DNA from 2 places in the Streptomyces sp. NPDC026522 genome. Region 1 is predicted to be linked to the other one. Evidence: predicted binding sites of a transcription regulator. Region 1 holds the regulator's gene; the other holds the start of a gene.
The links. The regulator HspR, encoded in region 1, represses chaperone genes until heat shock. The targets are predictions, from matches to a motif close to TTGAGNNNNNNNNNCTCAA.
Positions count from the first base shown of each region.

Region 1 (7,568 bases):
CGCCCGCCCCGGCCGCCGGCTGTCGTACGAGGACACGCGCGCCCGGCGTCCCGCGCCGCCCGGCCCCGGCCACGTACAGCAGTGCGGCCGCCGCGAGCAGCGGGACGGCGAACGCGACGGCCAGGAGCAGCGCTCCGAGGAGGTCGAGCACCCGCTTCGCCGAAAGGTCCGGCCGCGGGGGCGTCCAGGCGGGGCGCCGGATCGCGGTGAGCGTGAGGGGCGGCAGCGGCATGCAGGCACCGTGCCGCAAGGCCGCCCCGGGTCCGGGTCGGCGCGCGGCGGGCGTCGCCCGCTCGGCCCCGCCGAGCAGGGGCGCAGGTGCTGGTTGAGCGTAAGGCTGGCGTAAGAGTTGAGTCGACTCGGCTCACCTCTGTTGACGAAGGCGGAGGGTTCCTGCATCCTTGAGTCTGTTCCACTCAAGTCAGCTGGAGGAATCAAAATGGCACGTGCGGTCGGCATCGACCTGGGCACCACTAACTCCGTCGTCAGCGTTCTGGAAGGCGGCGAGCCCACCGTCATCACCAACGCCGAGGGCGCCAGGACCACGCCGTCCGTCGTCGCCTTCGCCAAGAACGGCGAGGTCCTCGTCGGCGAGGTCGCCAAGCGCCAGGCGGTCACGAACGTGGACCGTACGATCCGCTCGGTCAAGCGCCACATGGGCACTGACTGGAAGATCAACCTGGACGGCAAGGACTTCAACCCGCAGCAGATGAGCGCCTTCATCCTGCAGAAGCTGAAGCGCGACGCCGAGGCGTACCTGGGGGAGAAGGTCACGGACGCGGTCATCACCGTCCCGGCCTACTTCAACGACTCCGAGCGCCAGGCGACGAAGGAGGCCGGCGAGATCGCGGGCCTGAACGTCCTGCGCATCGTCAACGAGCCGACGGCCGCCGCCCTGGCCTACGGCCTCGACAAGGACGACCAGACGATCCTCGTCTTCGACCTCGGTGGCGGCACCTTCGACGTGTCCCTCCTGGAGATCGGCGACGGCGTCGTCGAGGTGAAGGCCACCAACGGCGACAACCACCTCGGTGGCGACGACTGGGACCAGCGCGTCGTCGACTACCTCGTGAAGCAGTTCGCCAACGGCCACGGCGTCGACCTGTCCAAGGACAAGATGGCGCTCCAGCGGCTGCGCGAGGCCGCCGAGAAGGCGAAGATCGAGCTGTCCTCCTCCACGGAGACCTCGATCAACCTGCCCTACATCACGGCTTCCGCCGAGGGCCCGCTGCACCTGGACGAGAAGCTCACCCGCGCCCAGTTCCAGCAGCTGACCGCGGACCTGCTCGACCGCTGCAAGACCCCGTTCCACAACGTCATCAAGGACGCCGGCATCCAGCTGTCCGAGATCGACCACGTGGTCCTGGTCGGCGGCTCCACCCGCATGCCGGCCGTCGCCGAGCTCGTCAAGGAGCTCACCGGCGGTCAGGACGCCAACAAGGGCGTCAACCCGGACGAGGTCGTCGCCATCGGCGCCACCCTCCAGGCCGGTGTGCTCAAGGGTGAGGTCAAGGACGTCCTGCTGCTCGACGTGACCCCGCTGTCCCTCGGTATCGAGACCAAGGGCGGCATCATGACCAAGCTCATCGAGCGCAACACGACCATCCCGACCAAGCGGTCGGAGATCTTCACGACGGCCGAGGACAACCAGCCGTCGGTGCAGATCCAGGTCTACCAGGGCGAGCGCGAGATCGCGGCGTACAACAAGAAGCTCGGCATGTTCGAGCTGACCGGTCTGCCGCCGGCCCCGCGCGGCGTCCCGCAGATCGAGGTCTCCTTCGACATCGACGCCAACGGCATCATGCACGTCACGGCCAAGGACCTCGGCACGGGCAAGGAGCAGAAGATGACCGTCACCGGCGGCTCTTCGCTCGGCAAGGACGAGGTCGACCGCATGCGCCAGGAGGCGGAGCAGTACGCGGACGAGGACCTGCGCCGCAAGGAGGCCGCGGAGACCCGCAACCAGGCCGAGCAGCTCGTGTACCAGACGGAGAAGTTCGTCAAGGACAACGAGGACAAGGTCCCGGCCGACGTCAAGTCCGAGGTCGAGGCGGCCGTCGCCGAGCTGAAGGAGAAGCTCAAGGGCGAGGACACCACCGAGATCCGTACCGCGACGGAGAAGGTCGCGGCGGTCAGCCAGAAGCTCGGCCAGGCGATCTACGCCGACGCCCAGGCGGCCCAGGCCGCCGGTGGCGCGGGCGACGCCGGCCAGGCCAAGGCCGACGACGACGTGGTCGACGCCGAGATCGTGGACGACGAGAAGCCGAAGGGTGGCGCTGCCTGATGTCGGAGGAGACCCCGGGTTTCGACGAGAAGCCTGATGTCCCCACCGGCGCCGGCGCGGACGACGCGGCAGCCGAGCCGAAGGCCGCCGACTCCTCCAAGGAGGACGAGGCGGCCCCGGCCGGGGACGCAGCAGCCGAGACCCTCGGCAAGGAGACGGCCCTCGTGGCGCAGCTGGACCAGGCCCGCACCGCGCTCGGCGAGCGCACCGCGGACCTCCAGCGGCTCCAGGCGGAGTACCAGAACTACCGCCGTCGGGTGGAGCGGGACCGGATCGCCGTCAAGGAGATCGCGGTCGCGTCCCTCCTGACGGAACTGCTCCCGACCCTGGACGACATCGGCCGGGCGCGGGAGCACGGCGAACTGGTCGGCGGCTTCAAGTCGGTGGCCGAATCGCTGGAGACCGCCGCCGCCAAGATGGGGCTGCAGCAGTTCGGCAAGGAGGGCGAGCCCTTCGACCCGACGGTCCACGAGGCCCTGATGCACTCGTACGCGCCGGACGTCACCGAGACGACCTGCGTGGCGATCCTGCAGCCGGGCTACCGGATCGGCGAGCGCACCATCCGTCCCGCCCGGGTCGCGGTGGCCGAGCCCCAGCCGGGCGCGGCTCCCGCCGCGAAGTCCGAGTCCGCGGACGGCGACAAGCCGTCTGACAAGGACACGGATGCCCCGGACAAGGGCTGACGTCGAACATGTAGGTGTACGAGAGGAGGGCCACCGGGGATGAGCACGAAGGACTTCGTCGAGAAGGACTACTACAAGGTCCTCGGTGTCCCCAAGGACGCCACCGAGGCCGAGATCAAGAAGGCGTACCGGAAGCTCGCCCGCGAGTTCCACCCGGACGCCAACAAGGGTGACGCCTCGGCCGAGGAGCGCTTCAAGGAGATCTCCGAGGCGAACGACATCCTCGGGGACGCCAAGAAGCGCAAGGAGTACGACGAGGCCCGCGCGCTGTTCGGGAACGGTGGCTTCCGCCCCGGCCCGGGCGGCGCCGGCGGCTCGTTCAACTTCGACCTCGGCGACCTCTTCGGCGGTACCCAGCCGGGCGGCGCGGGCGGCGGCTTCGGCGGCGGCCTCGGGGACGTCTTCGGCGGCCTGTTCAACCGCGGCGGCGCGGGCCCCGGTGCGGGCACCCGCACCCAGCCCCGCCGCGGCCAGGACATCGAGTCGGAGGTCACCCTCTCCTTCACGGAGGCGGTGGACGGGGCCACGGTCCCGCTCCGGATGTCCTCGCAGGCGCCCTGCAAGGCCTGTTCGGGCACCGGCGACAAGAACGGCACCCCCAGGGTGTGCCCGACCTGCGTCGGTACCGGCCAGGTGTCGCGGGGCAGCGGCGGCGGCTTCTCGCTGACGGACCCCTGCGCGGACTGCAAGGGCCGCGGCCTGATCGCCGAGACCCCCTGTGACGTCTGCAAGGGCAGCGGCCGGGCCCGCAGTTCCCGCACCATGCAGGTCCGGATCCCGGCGGGCGTCTCCGACGGCCAGCGGATCCGGCTGCGCGGCAAGGGCGCTCCGGGCGAGCGCGGCGGTCCCGCCGGCGACCTGTACGTGGTGGTCCACGTCGGCAGCCACCCCGTGTTCGGGCGCAAGGACGACAACCTGACGGTGACCGTCCCGGTGACGTTCGCGGAGGCGGCCCTCGGCGCCGAGATCAAGGTGCCGACGCTGAACGGTCCTTCGGTCACGCTGAAACTGCCCCCCGGCACGCCGGGCGGCCGTACGATGCGCGCCCGGGGCAAGGGCGCGGTCCGCAAGGACGGCACCCGCGGCGACCTGCTGGTGACGGTCGAGGTGGCCGTCCCGGCGGAGCTGTCGGACAAGGCCCGCGAGGCGCTGGAGATGTACCGCGACGCGACCGGGTCCGAGGACCCGCGTGCCGCGCTGTTCGAGTCCGCGAAGGGAGCATGAGATGGACGGCCGCCGCAAGAACCCGTACCAACTGACCGATGAGACACCGGTCTATGTGATCTCGGTGGCCGCCCAGCTCTCGGGCCTGCATCCGCAGACCCTGCGCCAGTACGACCGCCTCGGGCTGGTCTCACCGGGCCGGACGGCCGGGCGCGGACGGCGATATTCGGCCAGGGACATCGAGCTGCTCCGTACGGTGCAGGCGCTGTCCCAGGACGAGGGCATCAACCTCGCGGGGATCAAGCGGATCATCGAGCTGGAGAACCAGGTCGCGGCCCTGCAGCAGCGCGTGGCCGAACTGTCCACCGCTGTGGACGGCGCGGCCGCCGCCCTCCAGGCCAGGGAAGCGCAGGTGCACGCCTCGTACCGGCGCGACCTGGTCCCGTACCAGCCGCCGCAGGCAGGCAGTGCGCTGGTCGTGTGGCGCCCCAAGCGGCCGCAGGGCTGACCGGGGCGACGGAGGGCCTGTCGGCCCGCTTCGCAGGACATCTGGACCCCGCCCGGGGAAACCGGGCGGGGTCCTCTGCGTTCCGGCATCGGACGGCCTCGTGCGTCGGACGGCCTCGTGCGTCGGACGGCCTCGCGCGTCAGACGTGCCCCGGCGGCAGCGGCGGGGCCGCGCTGTGCAGGATCCCCGACTGCGCGATGAGGAAGCCGAGCTGGGCGCGGCTGCCGCTGCCCAGAGCGGTCGCCAGCTTCGCGATGTGCGCGCGGCAGGTGCGTACGTTCATCCCCAGCCGGCGCGCGATCGCCTCGTCCACGTGCCCCTCGATGAGGAGTTGGGCGATGGACCGCTGGACACCGGAGATACCATCCGGCGTGTGCGTGTACGTCACCTCGTCGCCCAACGGCACGGCCCGGCGCCAGAGTTGCTCGAAGACCTTGATGAGGTAGTCGACCAGTCCCGGGTGCCGCAGTTCCAGCGCCACCCGGCGGTCGTCGCTCGCGGGGATGAACGCCACCGTACGGTCGAAGATCATGAGGCGCTCGATGAGCTCCTCCAGCGTGCGGATCTCCACCTTTCCCGTGGAGATGCGGTCCACGTAGGCGAGCGTGCCCTGGCTGTGCCGCACGGTGTGCTGGTAGAGCGTACGGATGCTCACCCCGCGGTCGATCAGCGGCGCGGCGCGCTCCAGGGCCTCGCTGAGGATGAACGTGGGCCGGGCGCCGCCCGGCTGGACGGTCAGGGCCTCGGTGTGGCACTCGGCGGTGGCCAGGTCGAGCGCGGCGTTGATCTGGTCGATTCCCTCCAGCACCGTGATGGCGTGGGTGTTGGCGGGACTCTGGGCGCTGATGGTGAGGAACGGCTCGAATGCATCGGTGAGATCTACAGCGGTGCGTCTGCGGTCCTGGATCTCACGTTCGATGGGGTGGAGCCGTTGGGCGAGTGCGACCGACGGGGGAACCGCGCGGAGTTGGTTCGCGTCATCCGGGTCGGGTCGTAGCAGAGCGAATTCGAGCAGGCAGGGGGCGTTCCTGACCTCACCGCGGGCGACGCGGCCGCTGCTCAGCGCGGCCGCGTAAAGCCGTGCTCCCTCCGCGCACATCGCCGTGACGGGGTGGGGATGTGTCGGGTTTGTCTCGCTTCTTGTCAAATCTCCACCCCCCAGGGTCCTGAACATGTAAGAACATGATGCATCGTCCCTGTGGCACTGACGTGCCTGAATAAGCCATCGTCTGTCACTGCGGGGGAGAGGATTCCATCAAGTGAGGACGAAGCCGACCATGTATAAGAGAATGCTTCGCTCGGCGCTTGCCGTTGTTTTCTCCGCCGTTGCGGTCTTCGGGGCAGTCGTCGCCGTCAACGGGGACGCGGGAAGCGTTCAGGCCAGTGCTGCCGGTGCGCCCGTCGAGTCGGCAGGCAAGCACGATCTCGGCTGGAACGCGGCTCCCCTAGACCTCGGCTGGGACACTGCCCCTGCGCAGGTCTCCCAGTGACCCCCGACGACCGGGACTTCCGACGCGAGATGGCTTCGGCGTACCGGTCCGGATGGCAGTTCATCGACCTCGCCACGGCGATCCCCCACGCCGGCGATTCGTTGATGGTCACCTTGTTCGGCCAGCCGATCGTCGTAGTACGAGAAGAGGACGAAGACGTCCGCGCCTACCGCTGTCTGCGCCGCCCCCGGGGCGCACCGCAGCCCGTCCGCTGCGAGGTGCGGTACGGAATGGTCTTCGTCAACCTCGACCAGCGTGACCACCAGCTGTTCGAGCCCGATATCACCGCCGCCACCCCCCGAAGTGCCTGAAGCGATTCCCCCTCGTTGCACATCGCTCAGGCGCTACCCCCACACAACGGCGCCATCGTGGACCTGACCACGATGGCGCCGTTGTGATGTCTGCGGGCGGCAGCGGAGGCGCCTGACGCCCCGTGCGCCTCAGGCGCGGCCCATCGCCCGGTCCAGGGCGATCTCCAGGACGACCCGGTCCGGGTTCGGCGAGGGCGTGCGCCCGTACCGCCGCGCGTAGCGCTCCACCGCGTCGGCCACCGACGCCTCGTCCGTGCGGACCGTGGCGCGCCCCTCCAGGGTGGCCCAGCGCCGCCCCGCCATCTGGCACACCGCCACCCTCGCGACGCCGTCCGGCGCCGCCAGTACGTTGCGGACCTTCTTGCTGTGCTTGTTGCTGATCACCCGGGCCAGTCCGGCCGCGGGGTCGTACGTCACCCCCACCGGCACCACGTGCGGGCTGCCGTCCGGGCGGTGGGTGGTGAGGGTGCAGACGTGCCGTTCCTGCCAGAAGGCGAGGTATTCGGGCGTCGGGTGGAGTACGTCGTGGGCCATGGGGCGAAGCGTACGTCCGGGGCCCGCCGAGCCTTGAAAACGTCCTTGAGTGGAATAGACTCAACTTTGTGCACGCTGTATCTGTCACATCGGGTGCCATGCCGTACGTGACGGCGTGACGACCCCAACCTGCCACGGAGAGGAGAGCGGCGGTGGAAGCCGAGCTGACGAACAAGAGCCGCGACGCCCTGAACGCGGCCACCAGCAGGGCCGTGAAGGACGGCCACCCGGACCTGACCCCCGCGCACCTGCTGCTGGCCCTGCTCACCGGCGATGAGAACGAGAACCTCATCGACCTGCTCGCCGCGACCGAGGCCGACCAGGCCGCCGTACGCACGGGCGCCGAGCGGCTGCTGGCCGCCCTGCCCAGCGTCACCGGGTCCACGGTGGCGCCGCCGCAGCCCACGCGCGAGCTGCTCGCCGTGCTCGCCGAGGCCGACGAACGGGCGGGCGAGCTCGGCGACGAGTACCTCTCCACCGAACACCTCCTCATCGCCCTCGCCGCCAAGGGCGGCGCGGCCGGCGAGGTCCTGACCGCCCAGGGGGCGACGGCGCGCAAGCTGCTGGACGCCTTCGAGAACTCACGAGGAGGGC
Region 1 covers NZ_JBVHQF010000003.1:238,705-246,272, reverse strand. The annotation lists gene ACZ4M3_RS09480 (sugar transferase) at 1-232, opposite strand, end outside; gene dnaK (molecular chaperone DnaK) at 440-2,284, shown strand; gene grpE (nucleotide exchange factor GrpE) at 2,284-2,967, shown strand; gene dnaJ (molecular chaperone DnaJ) at 3,007-4,191, shown strand; gene ACZ4M3_RS09460 (heat shock protein transcriptional repressor HspR) at 4,193-4,639, shown strand; gene ACZ4M3_RS09455 (helix-turn-helix transcriptional regulator) at 4,779-5,813, opposite strand; gene ACZ4M3_RS09450 (hypothetical protein) at 5,899-6,129, shown strand; gene ACZ4M3_RS09445 (Rieske (2Fe-2S) protein) at 6,159-6,440, shown strand; gene ACZ4M3_RS09440 (pyridoxamine 5'-phosphate oxidase family protein) at 6,570-6,974, opposite strand; gene clpB (ATP-dependent chaperone ClpB) at 7,127-7,568, shown strand, end outside.

Region 2 (7,568 bases), on a different contig from region 1:
CGTCCGCCCAGTCCCACACCTCGGCCAGCAGCTGCTCCCGCGAGAGCACCGCGCGCGGCGTCCCGGCCAGGCACACCAACAGGTCGAACTCGGTCGGCGTCAGGTGCACGTCCTCCGCCTGCACCCGCACCCGGCGCTGCGCGTGGTCGATCTCCAGGTCCCCCAGCCGCAGCGTGGCCCCGCGCGGGGCGGTCGCCGCCTGAGTGGCCCGCTCCACCCGGCGCAGCAGGACGTGCACCCGCGCGGCCAGCTCCCGCATCGAGAACGGCTTCGTCATGTAGTCGTCGGCGCCGACCCCGAGCCCGACCAGCATGTCCGTCTCGTCGTCGCGGGCGGTCAGCATCAGCACCGGCACCGGCCGCTGCGCCTGGACGCGGCGGCAGACCTCCAGCCCGTCGAAGCCGGGCAGCATGACGTCCAGCACCAGCAGCTCGGGCAGCCAGCTCTCGGCCGCGGCGACCGCGGCCGGACCGTCGTACGCCGTCTGCACCTGGAACCCCTCGGCGCGCAGCCGGGCCGAAATGGCGTCGGCGATGGTGCGGTCGTCCTCGACCACGAGCACGCGCCGCTGGGCACCTGGAGTGGCCGCGGCGCCGCCGTGGGTGGTGTGTGTCTGTTCCATGTCCCGCCCCTGAAGATCCCGCGTGATGGGGTGCAGCGTAGAGGAGGCACCGGCCCGCGGCCATGTGGGGTTCGGACGGACCGCCGCGGGCGTCCGGAACCCGCTCAGGAGGAGTCGGGCGGATCACGGCCGGGCCCGGCCGTGATCCGCTAGCCCTCGAACGGCGGCAGCGCGTCCAGCAGCTTCGTCAACTCCGCTGGCACCGAACCGTCGTTGGTGACCACCTTGAGCGGGCCCCGCACGAAGGTGTACGTGAACCCGTCGAAGACCGTTCCGCCGGTCTTGGCGGGCCGGGGCAGGTGCGCGAAGTCCGCCGCCTCGACCGCCGAGCGAAGCCTGCCGAGCTGGGCCGGCGAGAGCCGGCCCGCGCCCTCCGGTTCGGCGCGCGCGCCCCGGCGGGTCCACGCGCCGTCGGACGCGACGGCCAGGGTGTGCGTCCGGCCGGCGAAGCCGCCGCTGCGGGTGACCGTGACCAGGCTCCCGGCGGCGGCGGGCGGTGGGGAGGGCGCCCCCGGCTCGGGCGCGGGGGACGGGGGGTCCTGCGGCGCGGGCGGACTCCCGCCGGGCGTCGCCTCCGCGGTGAAGGTGACCAGAGCGTGGTCAGGCCGGGCCAGGCCGCATCCGCTCAGGACCACCGCGCCCAGCAGCGCCGCCGCCATCGCCCGGAACGCTCGCACAACCCACCTCCGCTGGAACGGGGGCCGACCCGAACCCCGAGTATGGAGTCCGCACCACTCGCACGGAAGCACCCGGAGGCCGACATCAGCCGCACAGCCCTGTGGCGCGGGCTGCCGCCGCTCCTCGCCGTCGTCCTCGGCCTCTGGGGCCTGGAACGCGGTCCCGGCGGCGGCAGCATGTGGCGCGACGAATCCGTCACCGTCCAGGTGGCGCACCGCCCGCTCGCCGCCCTCGCGGAGCTCCTCGGGCGGGTCGACGCCGTCCACGGCCTGTACTACCTGCTGCTGCACGGGGTCTACGCCCTCTGGGACGGCGGCCTGTGGGCGCTGCGCCTGCCCTCCGTCGCCGCCACCGCGCTGGCCGCCGCCGGAGTGGCCGCGGTGGCGCACCGGCTCGCGGGGACCCGGGCCGCGGTGCTCGCCGGAAGCGCCTACGCCCTGCTGCCGCCGGTGCAGATGTACGCCCAGGAGGGGCGCTCGTACGCCCTCGTCGCCTGCGCCGTGGTCTGGGCCACGTACCTGATGCTGGCCGAGCGGTGGGCGGCGTACGCCGCGGTGCTGCTGGCCGGCTGCTGCCTGCACGAGTTCGCGGTACTGGCCCTGCTCGCGCACGGCTGCGCCGCCTGGCGCTCGCGCGGCTGGCGGTGGAGCGCCGCGGCCGTCGTCGCCGCACTGGCCCCGCTGGCCTTCGTCAGCGCCCGGCAGGCGCAGCAGCAGCTCGGCTGGCTCGGCCGGCCGGGCTGGCAGGACTGGACGGCCTACGGGGTGCTCGCGCTCGCGGTGCTGCTGCTCGCCCGCGGCCTGCGCGACGCGCCGCACGCCCTGCGGGTCGCCGTACCGCTCGCGCTGCTGCCGCCCGGGCTGCTGCTGGCCGTATCCCTGGTCCACCCCTGGTACGTCGACCGCTACGTGCTCTACGCGCTGGCCGGGCTCGCGCTGCTGATCGGACTGCGGCTCGCGCGGGCCGAGGGGGTGCGGGCGCGCGCGGTGGGGCCGTGGGTACTGGCCGGGGCGCTGCTGGCGCCGTGGGCGTGGTGGTCGGGGTGGCTGCGGACCCCCGACAGCCGCAAGGACGACGTCCTGGCGGTGGCCGCCGCCGTCCGCGAGCGGGCCCGGCCCGGGGACGCCGTGCTGTTCATGCCGGCGCGGCGGCGCGAGTGGCTGCTGTCCTCACCGGGGACGTACGCACCCCTGTACGACCTCGCCCTGGCCCGGACCCCGGTGGCCTCGCACAGCCTGTGGGGGACCGAGCTGCCCGCCGGGGAGATACGGGCGCGGCTGGCCGGGACACCGCGGGTGCTGGCGCTGCTCGACCCGCCGGGGCAGCCGCTGGACCCGTACCCGGCCGAGGCCGCGAAGCGGGAGGCGCTCGCAGCCGGCTTCCGGCTGTGCTCGGTGACGGACGTACGCGGCGCGCGGATCGCGGTGTACGGCCGGGCGGCGGCCGACTGCGGCTGAAGGTGCCGCCCGGGCGCGGTGGTTGGATGGGCCGGTCGACCCTGCCGGAGGACCCGTATGAACGACCACGAACGCCCCTTCGGCCCCCTGATCGGGGCCGAGCAGCTCGCCGCCCGCCTCGCCGAGCCCGGCGTGGTGGTCTTCGACGCCTCCGTCGGCGCACTGCGCGGCGCGGGCAGGCGGATCCCGGGGGCCCGCCCCTTCGACCTCGACGGGGCGCTGTCGGACCACGGCGCACCCCTCCCGCACACCATGCCCGCCGCCGCGCCGTTCCAGGAGGCGGTGCGCGCCCTCGGGCTCGACGACCGGGACACCGTGGTCGTCTACGACGGCGCCGGGATCTACTCCAGCGCCCGGGCCTGGTGGATGCTGCGCGCGATGGGCTTCGACCGGGCCGCCGTGCTGGACGGCGGGCTGCCCGCCTGGAGCGCCGCCGGACTGCCGCTGGAGGACACCGCCCCGGCGTACGGGAGCCCGCGCGGCTCCTTCACCGCCCGGCCGCGCCCCGGGCTGTTCGTGGACGCCGACACGGTGGCCGCGGCCCTGGCGGATCCGGCCGCCGCGGTGCTCGACGCCCGCACCCGGGAGCGGTTCGCGGGCACCGCCCCGGAGCCGCGGCCGGGGCTGCGCGGCGGCCACATGCCGGGCGCGGCCGGCCTCCCCTTCACGGAACTCCAGACCCCGGACGGCCTGATGCGGCTGCCGGGAGAGCTGCGGGAGGCGTTCCGGGCGGTGGCCGGGGACCGCGAGCGGCTCTACTTCAGCTGCGGCTCCGGGGTGACGGCCTGCGTCCTCGCACTGGGCGCCGAGCTGGCCGGCTACCGGCAGACCGCCGTCTACGACGGCTCGTGGAGCGAATGGGGCCTGCCCGGCTCCTCCCCGGACCGCCCGGTGGTGACGGGCGACTGACGGCTCCCGCAGCTTCTTGGCCCCCACCTGCGCCGACTCCGGCCGGTCGGCCGGGTCCTGCGCCAGCAGGGCGCGCAGCTGCCAGGCGTCGGCGTTCCGGCGCTCGTACGACACGGAGGTCGCCCACCACCCGGCCGGCAGACCCCTGCCGGACCCGCCGGAACCCTCACCCGCAGGGTGGCCCTGCGACCGCGGCGCAGGCTCCGACCGCGGCTGCGGCACCGAGGCCGGCGCCGCACCGCCCGCGCCTGAGCGCGATGAGCCCGCCTACCGCCCGCTGCAACCCGAAGAGGGAGAGGCCGTCGCACACCGGCCGGGCCGGCCGCCGCTCCGCCGGTGTTCGCCCCGGGCGAACTCAGGTTGGGGAACATCGGCGGGCTCCGGGACATTGAGTCGGCATAGCTCAACTTCACTGCCGGAGGGAAGATCATGGCTTCGACGTCCGTAACGCTCACCCTGCCCGTGCTGCCGCTCGATGACGAGGTCGTGCTGCCCGGAATGGTGGTACCGCTGGACCTGTCCGACGCCGAGGTGCGCGGAGCCGTGGAGGCCGCCCAGGCCGCCGCGGGCAGCGGGAAGCCGCGGGTGCTGCTCGTACCGCGGGTCGACGGGAAGTACGCCGGGACCGGGGTGCTCGGGACCGTCGAGCAGGTGGGACGGCTCTCCGACGGCGACCCCGGGGCGCTGATCCGCGGCCGCGGCCGCGTCCGCATCGGCGCCGGGACCACCGGCCCCGGGGCCGCGCTGTGGGTGGAGGGGGAAACCGTCGACGAGCAGGTGCCCGACCCGCTGCCCGGGGCCGTCGCCGAACTCGTCAAGGAGTACAAGGCCCTCGCCACCAGCTGGCTCAAGAAGCGCGGGGCCTGGCAGGTCGTGGACCGGGTCCAGCAGATCGAAGGGGTCTCGGCGCTCGCCGACAACTCCGGGTACTCGCCGTTCCTGACCGTGGCCCAGAAGGTCGAGCTGCTGGAGACGGCCGACCCCGTCGCCCGGCTCAAGCTCGCCATCAAGGCGCTCAGCGACCACCTCGCCGAACAGGACGTCGCCGAATCCATCGCCAAGGACGTCCAGGACGGCGTCGACAAGCAGCAGCGCGAGTTCCTGCTCCGCCGCCAGCTGGAGGCCGTCCGCAAGGAACTGCGCGAACTGAACGGCGAGAAGGAGGGCGAGGAGTCCGACGACTACCGGGCCCGCGTCGAGGCCGCCGACCTGCCCGAGAAGGTACGGGAGGCGGCGCTCAAGGAAGTCGAGAAGCTGGAGCGCTCCAGCGACCAGTCGCCCGAGGGCTCCTGGATCCGCACCTGGCTCGACACCGTGCTGGAACTGCCCTGGAACGAGCGCACCGAGGACGAGTACGACATCCGCGGCGCCCGCGCGGTGCTCGACGCCGAACACGCCGGGCTCAGCGACGTCAAGGACCGGATCACCGAGTACCTCGCCGTGCGCAAGCGGCGCTCCGAGCGCGGCATGGGCGTCATCGGCGGCCGCCGCGGCGGCGCCGTACTGGCCCTGGTCGGACCGCCCGGCGTCGGAAAGACCTCCCTCGGGGAATCGGTCGCGCACGCCATGGGCCGCAAGTTCGTCCGGGTCGCGCTGGGCGGCGTACGGGACGAGGCCGAGATCCGCGGCCACCGGCGGACGTACGTCGGCGCGCTGCCCGGCCGGATCGTGCGCGCCATCAAGGAGGCCGGGTCCATGAACCCGGTCGTGCTGCTGGACGAGATCGACAAGGTCGGCTCCGACTTCCGCGGGGACCCGGCCGCCGCCCTGCTGGAGGTGCTGGACCCGGCGCAGAACCACACCTTCCGGGACCACTACCTGGAGGTGGAGCTGGACCTGAGCGACGTGGTGTTCCTGGCCACGGCGAACGTGCTCGAAGCGATCCCCGAGGCGCTCGCCGACCGGATGGAGCTCGTCCGGCTCGACGGCTACACCGAGGACGAGAAGATCGTCATCGCCCGCGACCACCTGCTGCCGCGCCAGCTGGAGCGGGCCGGCCTCGCGGCCGACGAGGTGGTCCTGGAAGAGGGGGCGCTGCGCAAGCTGGCGGGGGAGTACACCCGGGAAGCGGGCGTGCGCACCCTGGAGCGGTCCCTGGCGCGGCTGCTGCGCAAGGTCGCCTCGCAGCACGAGCTGGACGAGCGGGACCTGCCCTTCACCATCGGCGCCGACGACCTGCGGGCGCTCATCGGGCGGCCGCACCACGTCCCGGAGTCCGCGCAGGACCCGGCCGAGCGGCGCACCGCCGTACCGGGCGTGGCCACCGGCCTCGCCGTGACGGGAGCGGGCGGCGACGTGCTGTTCGTGGAGGCGTCGCTGGCCGATCCGGAGACCGGGGCGGCCGGGCTGACGCTGACCGGGCAGCTGGGTGACGTGATGAAGGAGTCGGCGCAGATCGCGCTCAGCTTCCTGCGCTCGCACGGCGCGGAGCTGGAGCTGCCGGTCGCCGACCTCAAGGACCGGGGCGTGCACATCCACTTCCCGGCGGGAGCGGTGCCGAAGGACGGCCCGAGTGCGGGCATCACGATGACGACCGCGCTGGCCTCGCTGCTGTCGGGGCGGCAGGTGCGGACGGACGTGGCCATGACCGGTGAAGTCTCGCTGACCGGGCGGGTCCTGCCGATCGGCGGGGTCAAGCAGAAGCTGCTCGCCGCGCACCGGGCGGGGCTGACCACGGTGATCATCCCGAAGCGGAACGAAGCGGACCTGGACGATGTGCCGGCGGAGGTGCTGGAGGGGCTGGAGGTGCACCCGGTGACGGATGTGCGGCAGGTCCTGGAGCTGGCCCTCGCGGAGGCGGAGGTGGCCGCCGTGACGGCTGCCGCCTGAGGTTCGGGGCGACGGGGGCGTCCTGCCCGGCGGGGCCGAGGAACCCGGCTGCGCCGGGCACCGGGCTCCGCCCGGACCTGCGCCTCAAGCGCCGGCGGGGCCGGAGGCGGCGGGGTTGAGGTGGCGGGGCTGCGCCGCAAGCGCCGGCGGGCCTGACGACACCCCCGCGGGGCTGGAAGTGTGGGGGCGCTGCGAAATAATGGGTGTACGCAGCGTGAGAACACCACCGACGGGAGCCGGACGTGCACGGGAGAGAAGACCAGGAGTTCCTTGCCCTGGAGCGGGAGCTGTCCGTCTTCCTCCGGCGCGCCCGCGCCTCCTCCGGGGAGATGGCCCGGGCTCTCCACCCCGAGCTGGAGCCGGCCGCGTACGGGCTGCTCGTCCGGCTGGAGGCCGCCGGGCGGCAGCGGGCCACCGAGCTCGCCGGCTACTTCGGCGTCGGCAAGGCCACCATGAGCCGCCAGCTGCGCGCCCTGGAACTGCTCGGCCTGGTCGCCCGGGAGCCGGACCCCGCCGACGGCCGGGCCTTCCTCGTCGGGCTCACCGAAGAGGGCCGGGCCCGGTTCCTGCGGGTCCGGGGCGCCCGGCGCGAGCAGTACATGCGGAAGCTGGCCGACTGGGACCGGGGCGAGGTCGCCGAACTGGCCCGGCTGCTGCACCAGCTCAACCAGGGCGCCGAATAGCGGGCCCCGCCGCCCGTTCAGCCGCTCAGAGTTCCGCGTACACCGCCGACGCGTCGTCGTGGCGCTTGTAGCGGGCCGACGGGCGGGCCGGGTCGGACTCGACCGCCCGGACCCGGCCGATCAGGCCCTCGGCGCCCTCCTTCCGCAGCACCGCCATGCAGGCCGCCCAGTCGCCTTCCCGGAACGTGTCGGTCCACCGGCTGGCCCCGTCCGTGAGCGCGGCCACCGCCCGCACCTGCGTCCTCGGCGTCCGCCCGGTCACCGCCCGGGCCGCCACCGCCGGGTCAGCGGCCGCCGTGAAGAAGCCGCCCTCCGCGTTGCGCAGCGCGTCCGCCGTGGCCGCCGAGCGCAGCGCCGCCCGCGGGACCCGGTCCAGCCGGTCGTCCAGGA
Region 2 covers NZ_JBVHQF010000002.1:626,150-633,717, forward strand. The annotation lists gene ACZ4M3_RS07470 (response regulator transcription factor) at 1-622, opposite strand, end outside; gene ACZ4M3_RS07475 (hypothetical protein) at 772-1,299, opposite strand; gene ACZ4M3_RS07480 (glycosyltransferase family 39 protein) at 1,342-2,757, shown strand; gene ACZ4M3_RS07485 (sulfurtransferase) at 2,815-3,666, shown strand; gene lon (endopeptidase La) at 4,096-6,495, shown strand; gene ACZ4M3_RS07495 (MarR family winged helix-turn-helix transcriptional regulator) at 6,738-7,178, shown strand; gene ACZ4M3_RS07500 (protein phosphatase 2C domain-containing protein) at 7,204-7,568, opposite strand, start outside.
Region 2: lon (endopeptidase La) is a predicted target of HspR. The motif match lies at 4,055-4,073, and genes of this name have one in related genera.